DNA from 2 places in the Arthrobacter sp. Y3223151 genome. Region 1 is predicted to be linked to the other one. Evidence: riboswitches for the same ligand, from Rfam matches in the RefSeq annotation. Region 1 holds a riboswitch; the other holds the start of a gene.
What was found. Region 1 has a riboswitch for glycine ahead of gcvP (aminomethyl-transferring glycine dehydrogenase). Riboswitches for the same ligand answer to the same signal wherever they lie in the genome.
Positions count from the first base shown of each region.

Region 2: linked by a shared signal. The riboswitch ahead of gcvH (glycine cleavage system protein GcvH) and the one ahead of gcvP (aminomethyl-transferring glycine dehydrogenase) in region 1 are both predicted to bind glycine.

Region 1 is NZ_JBNHGI010000001.1:102,555-109,473, forward strand. It holds gene gcvT (glycine cleavage system aminomethyltransferase GcvT) at 1-665, opposite strand, end outside; gene gcvP (aminomethyl-transferring glycine dehydrogenase) at 681-3,560, opposite strand; glycine riboswitch at 3,731-3,830, opposite strand; gene AC5RUP_RS00505 (mycothiol transferase) at 3,957-4,469, opposite strand; gene AC5RUP_RS00510 (S66 family peptidase) at 4,603-5,652, opposite strand; gene AC5RUP_RS00515 (MFS transporter) at 5,689-6,919, opposite strand, start outside.
Region 2 is NZ_JBNHGI010000001.1:393,990-400,908, forward strand. It holds gene AC5RUP_RS01945 (hypothetical protein) at 1-1,088, opposite strand, end outside; gene AC5RUP_RS01950 (peptidoglycan-binding protein) at 1,096-1,875, opposite strand; glycine riboswitch at 2,269-2,370, shown strand; gene gcvH (glycine cleavage system protein GcvH) at 2,797-3,183, shown strand; gene glyA (serine hydroxymethyltransferase) at 3,192-4,505, shown strand; gene AC5RUP_RS01965 (L-serine ammonia-lyase) at 4,515-5,930, shown strand; gene AC5RUP_RS01970 (FadR/GntR family transcriptional regulator) at 5,979-6,692, opposite strand; gene AC5RUP_RS01975 (gamma-glutamyltransferase) at 6,871-6,919, shown strand, end outside.

The DNA.
Region 1 (6,919 bases):
TTGGTGTTCGGAACGTAGATCTCGAAGCCGTCCTCGCCGGTGTACCCGGTCCGGGCCAGCAGCAGCTTCAGCGGCGCCCCGGACACCGTGAAGTCCACCTCGTCGGCGGCGTAGTACTTCATGTCCCGCACCGTGCCATGCTGGTTGGCGGGCACCAGCTGGAGCAGGATTTCCACGGACTTCGGTCCCTGCACTGCCACCAGCGAGGTCTCGGCCGTGGCGTCCTCCACCGTGGCGTCGAAACCTTCGACCCGTGCGGCGAGTTCCGCGGCGACCGTCGGGGCGTTGCCGGCATTGGGCACCACCAGGTAACGGTCCCCGTGCTGGTCGGCGGGACGCCGGTAGATGATCAGGTCATCGATGATGCCGCCGTCGGCGTTGCAGATCAGCGAATACTTGGCCCGGCCCTCGGTGACGGCGGAGAGCTTGCCGACGAGTGCGTAGTCCAGGAACTTCCCGGCCTCCGGGCCGGTGACCCAAACTTCGCCCATGTGCGAGAGGTCGAACAGGCCGGCGCTGCTGCGCACTGCGCGGTGCTCGGCCAATTCGCTGCTGTACTTCAGCGGCATCATCCAGCCGCCGAAGTCGGTGAAGGACGCACCCAGCCGCTCGTGTTCCTCGTAGAGCGCGGTGTGCCGGGGCATGGTGGTGGTCTCGGTAGTCATGCGGTGCTGACCTCTCTAGTTCTCGAAGGCTTCGGGCGGCGGGCAGCTGCAGATCAGGTTGCGGTCGCCGCCGGCGCCGTCGATCCGTCCGACCGGGGCGAAGTATTTGTCCACTTGCAGGCCCGGTACCGGGAAGGCGGCCTGCTCCCGGGTGTACGGCCGGTCCCAGTCGGAGCTGACCACGGCGGCGGCGGTGTGCGGGGCCAGGCGCAGCGGGCTGGCGTCGAGCGGGAAGTCGCCGGCGATCACCTGGTCGATTTCACCCTTGATCGCGATCATCGCGTCGATAAACCGCTCAATCTCCGCCAGGTCCTCGGACTCGGTCGGCTCCACCATCAGGGTGCCGGCCACGGGGAAGGACAGGGTGGGCGCGTGGAAGCCATAGTCGATCAGGCGCTTGGCCACGTCCTCGGCGGTCACCCCCGACTTGGCGGTGAGTTCGCGCAGGTCCAGGATGCACTCGTGCGCGACCAGCCCGTCGTTGCCGGTGTAGAGCACCGGGAAGTGCTCGTTCAGCCGGGCGGCGACGTAGTTGGCGGCCAGCAGGGCGCTCTTCGTTGCCTCGGTCAGGCCCTCTGCCCCCATCATGGCCACGTAGGCCCAGGAGATCGGCAGCACGCCGGCCGAGCCGTACTCGCTGGCCGAGACGGGCACGCCCTTGCCTTCGTGTTCGGCCAGCGCGGCGTTGCCCGGCAGGAACGGCACCAGGTGTTCGGCCACCGCTACCGGCCCGACGCCGGGGCCGCCGCCGCCGTGCGGGATGCAGAAGGTCTTGTGCAGGTTCAGGTGGGAGACGTCGCCGCCGAACTTGCCCGGCTGCGCGAGTCCTACCAGCGCGTTGAGGTTGGCCCCGTCGATGTACACCTGCCCGCCGGCGGCATGGACCGCCTCGCACACGTCGCGCACATCGGCGTCGTACACGCCGTGCGTCGACGGATAGGTGATCATGATGGCCGACAGCGCGTCGGCGTGCTGGTCGATCTTCGCGCGCAGGTCGGCGTGGTCGATGGTGCCGTCCGGTGCCGTCGCGACCACTACGACCTTCATGCCGGCCAGCACGGCCGAGGCGGCGTTGGTGCCGTGCGCGGAGGCGGGGATCAGGCAGACGTCGCGCTGGTCGTCGCCGTTGGCCAGGTGGTAGCGGCGGATGGCGAGCAGGCCGGCGTATTCGCCCTGCGAACCGGCGTTGGGCTGGATGGAGACGCCGGCGTAGCCGGTGATCGCCGCGAGGCGTTCCTCCAGATCGGTGATCAGCTCTCGCCAGCCGGCGGTCTGGCTGGCCGGGGCGAACGGGTGGATGGACGCGAATTCCGGCCAGGTCATCGCCTCCATTTCCGCGGTCGCGTTCAGCTTCATGGTGCACGAGCCCAGCGGGATCATGGTCCGGTCCAGGGCCAGGTCGCGGTCCGACAGCCGGCGCAGGTAGCGCAGCATCTGGGTCTCGGAGCGGTGGCTGTGGAACACCGGATGGTCCAGGTAGGAGGAGCTGCGCAGCAGGTCGTCCTGCAGTTCGAAGCCGGTGTTCTCCGCCGCTTCGGCGATCTTGCCGGCGGCGTCCTCCACGCCGAAGGCCTCCGCGACCAGGGCGAGGTGCTCCGGCGTCGTTGTTTCATCGGCGGAAATGCCCACGTGGTCGGCGTCGATGCGGCGCAGGTTCACGCCCTTGGCCTCGGCGGCGGCGGCGATTTCCGCGGCCTTGCCCGGAGCCTTCACCGTGAGGGTGTCGAAGAACCGGTCGGCCGCCAGCGCGTAGCCGGCGCCGGTGAGCGCGCCGGCCAGGGTGCGGGCGGCCTCATTGGCGTGCTGGGCGATCGCCTTCAGGCCCTCGGGGCCGTGGTAGACCGCATACATGCTGGCAACGACGGCCAGGAGGGCCTGCGCGGTGCAGATGTTGGAGGTGGCCTTCTCGCGGCGGATGTGCTGCTCGCGGGTCTGCAGGGCCAGGCGGTAGGCGGGGCGGCCGGCGTCGTCCTTCGAGACTCCCACGAGGCGACCGGGCAGGGAACGCTCCAGGCCCTTGCGGACGGCCATGTAGGCGGCGTGCGGGCCGCCGAAGAACAGCGGAACGCCGAAACGCTGGGTGTTGCCGACGACGATGTCCGCGCCCTGCTCGCCGGGCGGCGTGATCAGGGTCAGTGCCAGCAGGTCGGCGGCCACGGTGACCAGCGCGCCGCGCTCCTTGGCCTGTGCGATCACCGGAGCGTGGTCGAACACCCGGCCGGAGGCGCCCGGCTGCTGCAGCACGATGCCCGAGATATCGCCGTCGGGCAGGCCAGCGGAGAGGTCGGCAACCTCCACGTCGAAGTCCAGCGCTTCGGCCCGGCCCTTGACGACGGCAATGGTCTGCGGCAGCAGGTCCGCGTCCAGCACGGTCTTGCCGGCGGACTTGGACTTGTTGGACCGGCGCATCAGCAGCACGGCTTCGGCCACTGCGGTGGCTTCGTCCAGCAGCGAGGCGTTGGCGATCGGCAGCGCCGTAAGGTCCTGGACCATGGTCTGGAAGTTCAGCAGCGCCTCCAGCCGGCCCTGTGAGATTTCCGGCTGGTACGGGGTGTAGGCGGTGTACCAGGCCGGGTCCTCCACCACGTTGCGGCGGATCACCGGCGGCGTGATGGTGTCGTAATAGCCCTGGCCGATCATCTGCACGGCCGTGACGTTCTTCGCGGCGAGGGCGCGCAGGTCCCCGAGGACCTGGGACTCGCTGCGGGCGGCGGGCAGCGCCAGCGGTTCCTGCTGGCGGATGTCGGCGGGCACGGCCGCGTCCACCAGGTCGTCGATGCTGCCGTAGCCCAACTGCTTGAGCATGGTTTCCGCGTCGTTCCGGCGCGGACCGATGTGGCGGTCGGTGAAGGAGGCGCTGCCGGGTCGGGTAGCGCTGGTGGACTTAGCCGTCATGTGAGGAACTCCAGTTATCCCCGGCTGGGCGGACCATGCCGGTAGTGAAGGGTTCCTCCCCGCTCTGTGACTGAACCTGAGAGATTCCGCAGGCTGTGGCCCAGGGGCCGCCTCCTGCTTGCACCGTCGGTGAGCCGGTCCTGAACGGTCCGGCTGCTTTCCAGAGTTGCCTCTCCGCGGCGGTACAGGGGCCTGAGAGATTCCTGGGGAGGTATTGCTCCTACGGCGCCTGCTGACTGGTACCCAGCAGGACTCTCCCGCCGCATGTCGAAGGCTGTATGCAGTTGTGTCTGACTCCTTGAATGGTAGTCCAGCGGCTGGCGGGCAACAAGGCGGCGACGCCCGACGGCGCGGTGTACGGCCGCCGCGGGGGCGCCGGAACCCGCGTGGCCGCGGCTACGCTTCGGTGCGCGAGAGCATGCCCTTCACGTAGGCGGCCTGCCCGATGTGCTCCAGGCAGTCGTCCAGGACGCTGACCAGCCGCACCCCCAGGCTGACGTGCGGGTCCCACCGGGTGTCCACGATCCGGTCCAGGTCATCCTCGCTCAGCCCGGCCAGGTACTTCAGGGTGCCGGCATGGACGTCGTCGTAATAGCCGCGCAGCAGGTCGGCCGATTCGACCCGGACGGCCGCCACCTGCTCGGACGTGTGGCCGTAGCCATGGTCTTTTCGCGGCAGCGGCAGGTCGAACCGCTCCGCCCAGCCGGTAAGCCAGTACTGGTCCGTGCCGGCGACATCGGCAATATGGTCGTCCTGGATGCGCGTCAGATGCCAGACCAGCCAGGCGATCGAGTTGCTGTCGCCGCCGGGCCGGGTGGCCAACTGTCCGGCGTCCAGCCCGTCCAACACGAAGTGGACGCGTTCCTGGATCCTGCCGTAGGCATCTGCGAGCAGGTCGTTGAACTTCATGGCGCCTCCCGCCGGTCGACTGTGGCGCCAGCTTACCGGCCGGGGCCGCGGCGAGGAATGCGTGCCCGCCGGCAGGCGGGGGGCGGTCCCGGTGCCCGCGCATCCGCCGCCCGGACCGCCTGCCACCCGGCGGTCAACTGTAATCGGCCGTGATGGTTCGATCTCGGCCATTGAGCCGCATTGTCCCGCCGTAGGGCACGATCCATTGCGGACGGGTATGGCCGAACGGGACTCCGACGCAGACGACGGCGTGGTCGTTGTAGCGCTTCATCTCGGCGAGGACTGCATCGCGTTGCGCGGCGCGGAGCCGTGCCCGCTCCTCCGCCGGCGGGACCGTACCGTGACTGCTCACCGGCGGCCGGGCGACGAGCACTCCTTCCACGGCCGAGAGGACGCCCCGTTCCCCCAATGCCCGGACCCATCTCTTGACCCACGCTGCCGGAGGCAACTCCTCGCTGGTTTCAAGGATCAGGACCGACCCCTCGAGGGCTTCCCGAGGCGGAAGACGGTCGGCCATGGCCAGCTGATCGATGACTTCCAGGCAGCCGCCCCAGGTGCGGCCGGTCGCTTCCCGCTCGGGCCCCGCCCAGGTCCACGGCTGCGTGGGTTCCCGTTCGCCGAAGTCGACAAGGGCTTGCGGCGTCAGCCAATCCGGCCCGAAGTCCTCGGACTCGCCCGGGTCCACAATTTCCAGCTCACCGCCCGTCAACAGCGCTGCCTTCAGCGAGGCGAGGTGCTGGTCGTCAATGTGCGGCCCGGCTCCGAGGTGCACCTGGGTCGAGCCCCCGTAGTAGCCCGCTATCCCGAGCGACCACAGCCAGTTCAAGAGGTTCGTGTTGTCGCTGTAGCCCATGAAGATCTTGGGGTTCGCGGCGGCGAGGCCAGCGTCCAGATGGGGAATGAGGGCTACCTGGTCGTCGCCGCCTATGGTCGCGAGGACGGCCCGGATCGCCGGGTCGGACAGAGCGGCGTGTAGATCCGCGGCGCGTTCCGCGGCGGAAGCGCCAAGCTTCCGGGTCGTCGGGTATTCCACGGGGACCAGTCCCGTTTCGGCGCTGAGCCGACGCATCGCCTGCTCGTGGACATCCGGCGCGAACCCCGGGGCAGCAAAGGACGGGGAGAGAACCGCGACCCGGTCACCGGGCTCAAGCTTGGGCGGGGATACGCGGGCATGGCTCGGCATTTCCCCATCCAACCACGGGCTGTGCCTCAGCGGCCGCTATTCATCCCGGGCCGAATCCTCCAGATAGCGGGGCCGCCCCACGATGACCAGGCCCACTGCCAGGATGAGCAAGGCACCGCCCAGCAGGCCGAAGGAGGCACCCCAGCCGCCGCTGGCCTCGCGCAGCAGCCCGAACATCAGCGGGCCGGCGCAGGCGACCGTGTAGCCGATGCCTTGCGCGAACCCGGAGAGCAGACCCGCGCCGGCCGTGGTGCGGGTCCGGAGGTTCACCAGCAGCAGGGCCAGCGCAAAGGTGCCCTGGCCGAGCCCCGCCAGGGTGATCCACAACCAGGTGCCGAACGAGGGTGACAGCAGCAGCCCGGCGTATCCGGCCGCGTAGAAGCCGATGAACAGCAGGCCCAGTCCCAGCGGATTGCGCAGCCGCGCGGCGATCAGCGGCACCACCAACAGGCTGGTGGGCAGGCCCAGGATGGCGTAGTAGGCCAGCATGGTGCCCGCCGTCGGGGGCAGCACCCCGCTGTCCACCAGCAACGGCGGCAACCACGTGAACATGGCAAACGTGTTCGACAAGGTCCCGGCGAACACCAGGGCGAGGCCCCAGGCGACCGACGAGCGCCAGACGCGGACCGCCGTCGTCTTAACGGAACCGGCCCGGGCTTCCGCTGCGGGCCACGAGGCTTCCGCAGCGGGCGGCCCGCCGGGCCCCGCGGGGCCGGACCCAGGCCCGGGGCCGGACCCAAGCCCGGGGCCGGCAGCACCGGGGCCAACTCCCGTACCGGGACCAACGGCAGGCCCGGGACCGGCCGGCTGCCGGGCGCTGCCCTCATCCGGCGGGAGGATATCCAAGCCGCCGGGCCTGTAGGGCTGCAGCACCAGGCGCGCGGTGCGGCGGCGCCAATGTTCCGTCCACGCGGTCATCAGCCACGGCACGAGGGCGGCCACGCTCACGGCCGCCCACACCCCGATCGAGAACCGCCAGCCCGCGGCCTGCTCAAGCGGCACGGCAAGCAGCGGGCTGAGCGCCGTGCCGACCGCCAGCAAGGTCACGTAAAGCGCGGTGATGAGGCCCATCCGGTCCGGGAAATAGCGCTTCACCAGCGGCGGCAGCAAAATGTTGCCGATCCCGTAGCCAACCATGGTGAGGCCGGACAGGATCAGGAATGCCGGCACATCGGAGACCATGGCGCGGCACAGTTGGCCGACGGCGGCCATGCCCAGTGCCACGAGCAGCAGCGCTTCCATACCGATCCGGCGCATCAGCAACGGA
Region 2 (6,919 bases), 290 kb from region 1:
AACAGGAGCAGCGGAACCGTGACCAGGACCCAGGCGGTCACGACGGCCCTGGCCCAGGGCTTGAGCAGCTTGGGTTCGGGATCGGACCACCGCCAGGGCAGCAGCCCCAGCAGGGTGGGCTTGATCCGTTGGAACAGGTCGGGAACCCCGGTGGCGTCGGCGAGGATGTGGTAGCCGTCGAAGCGGACCAGGGGCAGCAGTTGGCGCACCATCTGCAGTATCTGGGTCACCACCACCAGCAGCAGCGCATCGAAGCCGGTGAGCCACCAGGCGCCTATCGTGCCCACGACGACGATGGCGTTGAAGTACAGGCCGCCCAGATCCGTGCGGAGCCGGCCGCCGCGTCCCAGCCGGTAGGAGTCTGTGACATCGGTGTAGAAGGCGGGCCAGATCAGGTACAGGCCCACGCCCATGGCTCCCGGGGTTGCACCGCCGCGACGCGCGCCGGCGGCATGGCCGAACTCGTGGAAGCCGGCCGAAAGGATGGTGATGGCGAACACCAGGAGCAGCAGCCCGGGGTTGGCGAAGGCTTGGTGCGTTGCCGAGCCGAGGCCCTTGACCATGAGCACCCACCAGCACGCCGCCAGGAAGGCCAAGGTCACGGGCAGGGCGATCAGCGGATGGAACAGGACGGCGAACGGAGCGGTCAGCTTCCGGGTCAGCGCGGGATCCGTGACCGTGTAGCGGAACCGCATGCCCAGCAGCGGGCTGGCCTTTTTGACTTCGGGCTGAGAGCCGTCCGCGAGCCGCAGCAGGCCCAGCGGCAGCAACTGCTTTTCCATCAGGGTCTGCACGTTTCCAGCAGTGATCAGCCTGCCGGACGTCTCGCCGGCGTGTTCGGCAATTTGGTCGAGGCTTCGGGAGCCGTCGACGCCTTCCAGGACCGCATAGAGGAGCGGGGTCAGCTGGAGCGTCTGGCCGTCCGCGCGCCGGACCAGCGCGGGCGGCTCCCGGTAGCCGGATCCCTGCGCCAGTCCGAGGAGCTGCACGCCCTCGGCCAGCGCCGGGACGTCAACCGAAGGGGCAGCCGACCGGCCGCCGGGCAGCGGGTCGCTCGTGGCCGGCGGCCGGCTCGGACTGATGCTCATTCAGGGACTATTGTTCGAGATCGGACTGCTGGCCGGCGCTGGCCTCGGCGCTGCCGTCGATCTGCTGGTTGATGATGGCGTCCTGCTGCGCCACCGCGACGGCATTGCTGTCGATCGAGCCGATATTGGCGGCAACCGCGGCGTCGATCGGCGCGGCAACGTTGGCGTTGGCTGCCACCGCGCCGTTGATCGGGGCGGCAATATCGGCGTCCGCGGCCAGATTGACGTTGACGTTGAGCAGGTTCCCGTCGAGGGTCGACCCGAGGCCTTCCGTGACGGATCCGGTGTCGGGCAGGGTCCCGTCGGGGAGGGTGCCGTCGGGAAGCGTGCCGTCGGGCAGCAGCGCAGGGGCAGTTGCCTCCTGCCCGGTGGTGCCCTCCTGGGCAGCGCCGGAATCACCGACGGCGGTGCCCGTCCCGGCAGAGGAACCGGCCGTTGTCCCGGCGTCCTCCACGGTGTCATTGCCCTGGTCGATGGTGCTGTCCTGGGTGGACTCGGCGGTCGCGTCGGCGGTGATGCCCTGGTTGATGATGACTCCCTGGTCGGACAGGGCCTGCGCCGTGGAGCCGGCCGAGAGGAGGTTGGCCGAGGCGGCGGCATCGATGGGGGCCGCCACGTTGGCGTTCGCCGCGACGGCCAAGTCTATCGGCGCGGCCGCATCGATGGCCAGGTCGAGATCGGCATTCAAATCCAGGATGGACGCGACTTCCTTGTCCGGCAGCGCGGTCCCGGACTCGGATTCGAGTTCCTCCGGCGATAGCGGCGTGCGTCCCATGTCGTTGCTCATCAAAATCTCCGTCTCCGGCGCAAGGCGCCATTCGTTCCAACCCGTTGTCGAAACCTGTCGATTCTTGTCAACGGCGCGGCGGTACCGGCGCCTTGGTCATCAGCCTTCCTCTCGACGACATCAACGCAAAGCATACTGATGAATCCATTTATTGTGTAGGCGCCCGGCGTTGGCTCGGACGCGCGGCTGCCCATGGGACCTAGGATTGGCAGCCAGCGGGCGGAGAGTGGCGGCCGACGGGATCGCGGATTTGGCAACCGACGGAACCTCGGAGATAGGCGGTCGGCGCGGCCCTGGAGCGGCGACTCGACCTGACGTTCGGTGACGGCAATTTGGATCGCGTCGGCACTGTGTGTAGCGTGTGAGACGAATCACCCACAACTGAATGCCTTTCGAACCGTGGCGGGAGAGTCCTCTCCGCACACCATCCGGGCAGGCGCCGTAGGAGCAAATCCTCCCCAGGAATCTCTCAGGCCCATGTACCGCCGCGGCTAGGCAACTCTGGAAAGCAGCCAGGCAGCAGCCTGGCTCACCGACGGTGCAAGCGGAACACAATCCGCGGAATCTCTCAGGTCAAATACAGAGCGGGGAGGAACCCAATCCCAGCCGAGCCTTCGGGCCGGCCCAGTCTTGGAGTTCCTCATGATTTCCTACCTGCAGCGTCGCGTCTTCCACAGACACCGCTCAAACACTCGGTTGCCGGCCTTGGCCCGCACCTTAATCCCGCTGGGGTCCTGCACATCGATTCGGTGCTCTACATCGGCGAGGGCGGGCTCATGACCCACGGGTCCATCTTGGCCTGTGCGCGATCCGCACGTGCTTCCGCCCCACGAAGCTTTACGGCAAACACAAAAATGGGCGCCCTGCAGCGACCGGGCGCCCTCCCCTCATCTCAAAAAACGGCTTAAGAAAGGCATCACAGTGAGCAAAGTCAACGCCGAACTACGATACTCCGCGGAGCACGAGTGGGTGGCCGCCGACGGTTCCGGCCCGTCCAAAATCGGCGTTTCTGCCGTGGCAACCGAGGCGCTGGGCGACATCGTGTACGTAGATCTCCCCGAGGTCGGTACCGTCGTGACGGCCGGCGAGATCTGCGGTGAAATCGAGTCCACCAAGTCCGTTTCGGACCTCTACTCCCCGGTGACCGGCGAGGTCATCGAAGTCAACGGCGACGCCGTGGCCGATCCCGCCGTAATCAACGATGACCCCTACGGCGCCGGCTGGCTGTTCACCGTCCAGGTGTCGGAGGAAGGCCCCCTGCTCTCCGCGGAGGAGTACGCCTCCGCCAACGGTGGTGAAGTAGCGTGAGCGCGGCCATGGCGGCGGTCGCCAGCACCAGCCTGAACGTGGACCTGGGTGTCCTCGATCCGGAAATTGCCGCCCAGATCGACAACGAGTTGCGCCGCCAGCAGTCCGGGCTGGAGATGATCGCCTCCGAGAACCACACCCCCGTCGCCGTCATGCAGGCCCAGGGCTCGGTGCTGACCAACAAGTACGCCGAGGGTTACCCGGGGCGCCGGTACTACGGCGGCTGCGAGCACGTTGACGTGATCGAGCAGCTGGCTATCGACCGGGTCAAGGAGCTGTTCGGCGTCGGCTTCGCCAACGTCCAGCCGCACTCCGGCGCGCAGGCCAACGCCTCGGTGATGCACGCCCTGATCAAGCCCGGCGACACCATCCTGGGCCTGAACCTGGCCCACGGCGGACACCTGACCCACGGCATGAAGATCAACTTCTCCGGCAGGCTATACAACGTGGCCGCCTATGGCGTCTCCGAGGAGGACCACCGGGTCGACATGGCGGAGGTGGAGCGGTTGGCGCACGAGCACCAGCCGCAGCTGATCATCGCCGGCTGGTCCGCCTACCCGCGCGAGCTCGACTTCGCGGAATTCCGCCGGATCGCCGACGCCGTCGGGGCGTACCTGATGGTGGACATGGCGCACATCGCCGGCCTGGTGGCCGCCGGCCTGCACGCCAGCCCGGTGCCGCACGCCCACGTGGTCACGTCCACCACGCACAAGACGCTGGCAGGCCCGCGCGGCGGCATCATCCTGACCAACGAGGCGGACATCGCCAAAAAGATCAATTCCGCGGTGTTCCCCGGCCAGCAGGGCGGGCCGCTCGAACATGTCATCGCGGGCAAGGCCGTGGCCTTCAAGGTCGCCGCCTCCGAGGAATTCACCGACCGCCAGCAGCGCACGCTGGCGGGCGCACGGATCCTGGCCGAGCGGCTGTCGCAGCAGGACGTCGCGGAGAAGGGCATCACGGTGCTGACCGGCGGCACCGACGTGCATCTGGTCCTGGTTGACCTGCGCAATTCGAAGTTGGACGGCCAGCAGGGCGAGGACCTGCTGGCGGCCATCGACATCACGGTGAACCGCAACGCGGTGCCGTTCGACCCGCGGCCGCCCATGGTCACCTCCGGCCTGCGCATCGGCACGCCGGCGCTGGCCACCCGCGGCTTCGGCGACGAGGGGTTCCGCGAGGTCGCCGACATCATCGCCGAGGCCCTCATCGCGGGGCCGGCCGCGGACCTGTCCGGCCTGAAGGCCCGGGTGGAAGCTCTGGCCCAGGCGCATCCGCTCTACCCGGATCTGGCACCGGTCTCCACGCCCACCGAAGGGCGCTGAGGAGCCATCATGGCCGTCGGCGTCTTCGACCTCTTTACCGTGGGCATCGGTCCGTCCAGTTCGCACACCGTCGGTCCGATGCGGGCGGCCGCCGTCTTCGCCGGGGAACTGGTGTCAACCGGCGTGCTGGACCGGGTCGCCGGGCTGCGGGTGGACCTGTACGGGTCCCTCGCGGCCACCGGCCGCGGCCACGGAACGTTCACGGCGGTGATGCTCGGGCTGGAAGGTTTCCAGCCCGAGCAGATCCTGCCCGACGACGTCGAAACCCGGCTGGCCGAGATGGCCTCGACCGGCGAGCTGCAGTTATGCGCGCGGGTCGAGGGCTCGGCCGGACGGGTCCTGGACTACCGGGTCGAGGACATGGTGCAGCATCCGCTCACCGTGCTGCCCCGGCACACCAACGGGATGAAATTCCAGGTGACCGACGACGCCGGCGCCGTCCTTCACGAGGCGACGTTCTTTTCCGTGGGCGGCGGCTTCGTAGTCCGCGAGGGGGAGGAACGAGCGGCAGCCCAAGAAGCGGATGCCGCCCAGGAGGAGCTCCCCTATCCCTTCCGGACGGCGGCGGAACTGCTGGAACACTGCCGCAACACCGGCCTGGGCATCAGCGACATCATGATGCTCAACGAGAAGGCCTCGCGCTCGGAGGCGGAGATCCGTGCCGGCCTGATCCACATCTGGCACGTGATGGAGGACTGCAAGGACTCTGCCATCAAACGCGAAGGTGTCCTGCCCGGCGGGCTGAACGTCCGGCGCCGGGCCCCGGCCTGGCATGAGCGGCTGCGCAAGGAGGACAAGGACCGGGACCACAAGTACTGGCAGGAATGGGTCAACCTCGTGGCGCTGGCGGTGAACGAGGAGAACGCCTCGGGCGGCCGCGTCGTCACCGCACCGACCAACGGGGCGGCCGGCATCATCCCCGCGGTCATGTTCTACGCCACGCACTACGCGCCGGGCATGGACAAGGCGACGCAGGCGGACAAGGAAGACGTCATCGTGAAGTTCCTGCTGGCGGCCGCCGCCGTCGGGGTCCTCTACAAGGAGCAGGCCTCCATCTCCGGCGCCGAGGTCGGCTGCCAGGGCGAGGTGGGCTCCGCGTCCTCCATGGCCGCAGCGGGACTGGCGGAGGTGATGGGCGGCAGTCCCGCGCAGGTGGAAAACGCCGCCGAGATCGCCATGGAGCATAACCTGGGACTGACCTGCGACCCGATCGGCGGCCTGGTGCAGATCCCCTGCATCGAGCGCAACGCCATCGGCGCCGCCAAAGCCGTGAACGCGGCCAAGATGGCACTCTGGGGCGACGGCACGCACCGCGTCTCGCTGGACGAAGTCATCATCACGATGCGCGAAACCGGCAAGGACATGAGCTCCAAGTACAAGGAAACCGCGATGGGAGGCCTGGCCGTCAACGTCGTCGAATGCTAGGCGCGCCCGGTCAAGCGAAGACCCGCGGCCGGCGGTATTGCCCCGTATTCACTGTCCCTTTTCGGTGTGGCCCTTGATGTCGATCAGGTGCTCCTCCATGGCATCGAAGGCCCCGTCGCCGTCGCGTGCCAAAACTGCCTCAAAAATGCGGCCGTGCCACATGACAGAGCTCCGGACGCGTTCCAGCGTCAGGAATTCGTCGGCACGCGAGGGGGCCATCAGGTCGTTGGACATCGCCAACAATTCGGTCAGCAGCGGGTTCAGGGACAGCCGGGCCAGTTCCGCATGGAAATCCAGATCGAGTTTTCTTAATTCCGCGTTCGAGGGCTGGGAGCGGGCCGCCTCTTTGGTGGCCGCATCGAGGATCGACCGCAATTTGGATACCTGGCCACGCGCCCTGATGGCCGCCCGCTTGGCGATCCCCGGTTCGATGACAAGGCGGAGATCCATGACGTGATTCATCGGGTCACCGGCACCGGCGCTGCCGCCCAGCGACGAGGAGCCGAAGGCCAAAAGCGGTTCGTCGGCTACGTAGGTGCCGCTGCCAGGGCGGCGATACAGCAGGCCGACCGCCTCGAGCTCGCGCAGGGCTTCCCGCACCGTATTCCTGGACAAGCGGTAATTCTCGGCGATTTCCCGTTCGCTCGGAAGTTTAGCTCCGGGGCTCAGGGTACCGTCCTCAATCCGGGTCCGAATTGCCTCGGCGAGAACGTCTACGCGATCGCTGAATACCAATAAGGGCTCCTGCCTCAGGCTGCGCATATTCGTCCTCTCTATGGGTACCGGTTAGCGGGTTTCCCCCTGACCGCACAAGTTCCGGCAATTAAAAGTGTATTTCGCGGCCCCACACCCTTGTGGTTTAGTGACTCACCTCACTATGCTACCCAAAGTGGTCCAACCACCCTACCGGTTCTGTGAACTAGCAGAGGAAGCCCCAGCAATGAATCAAGCAGCAATCTCAACGCCGCACCACCTGGCCACGGAGGCCG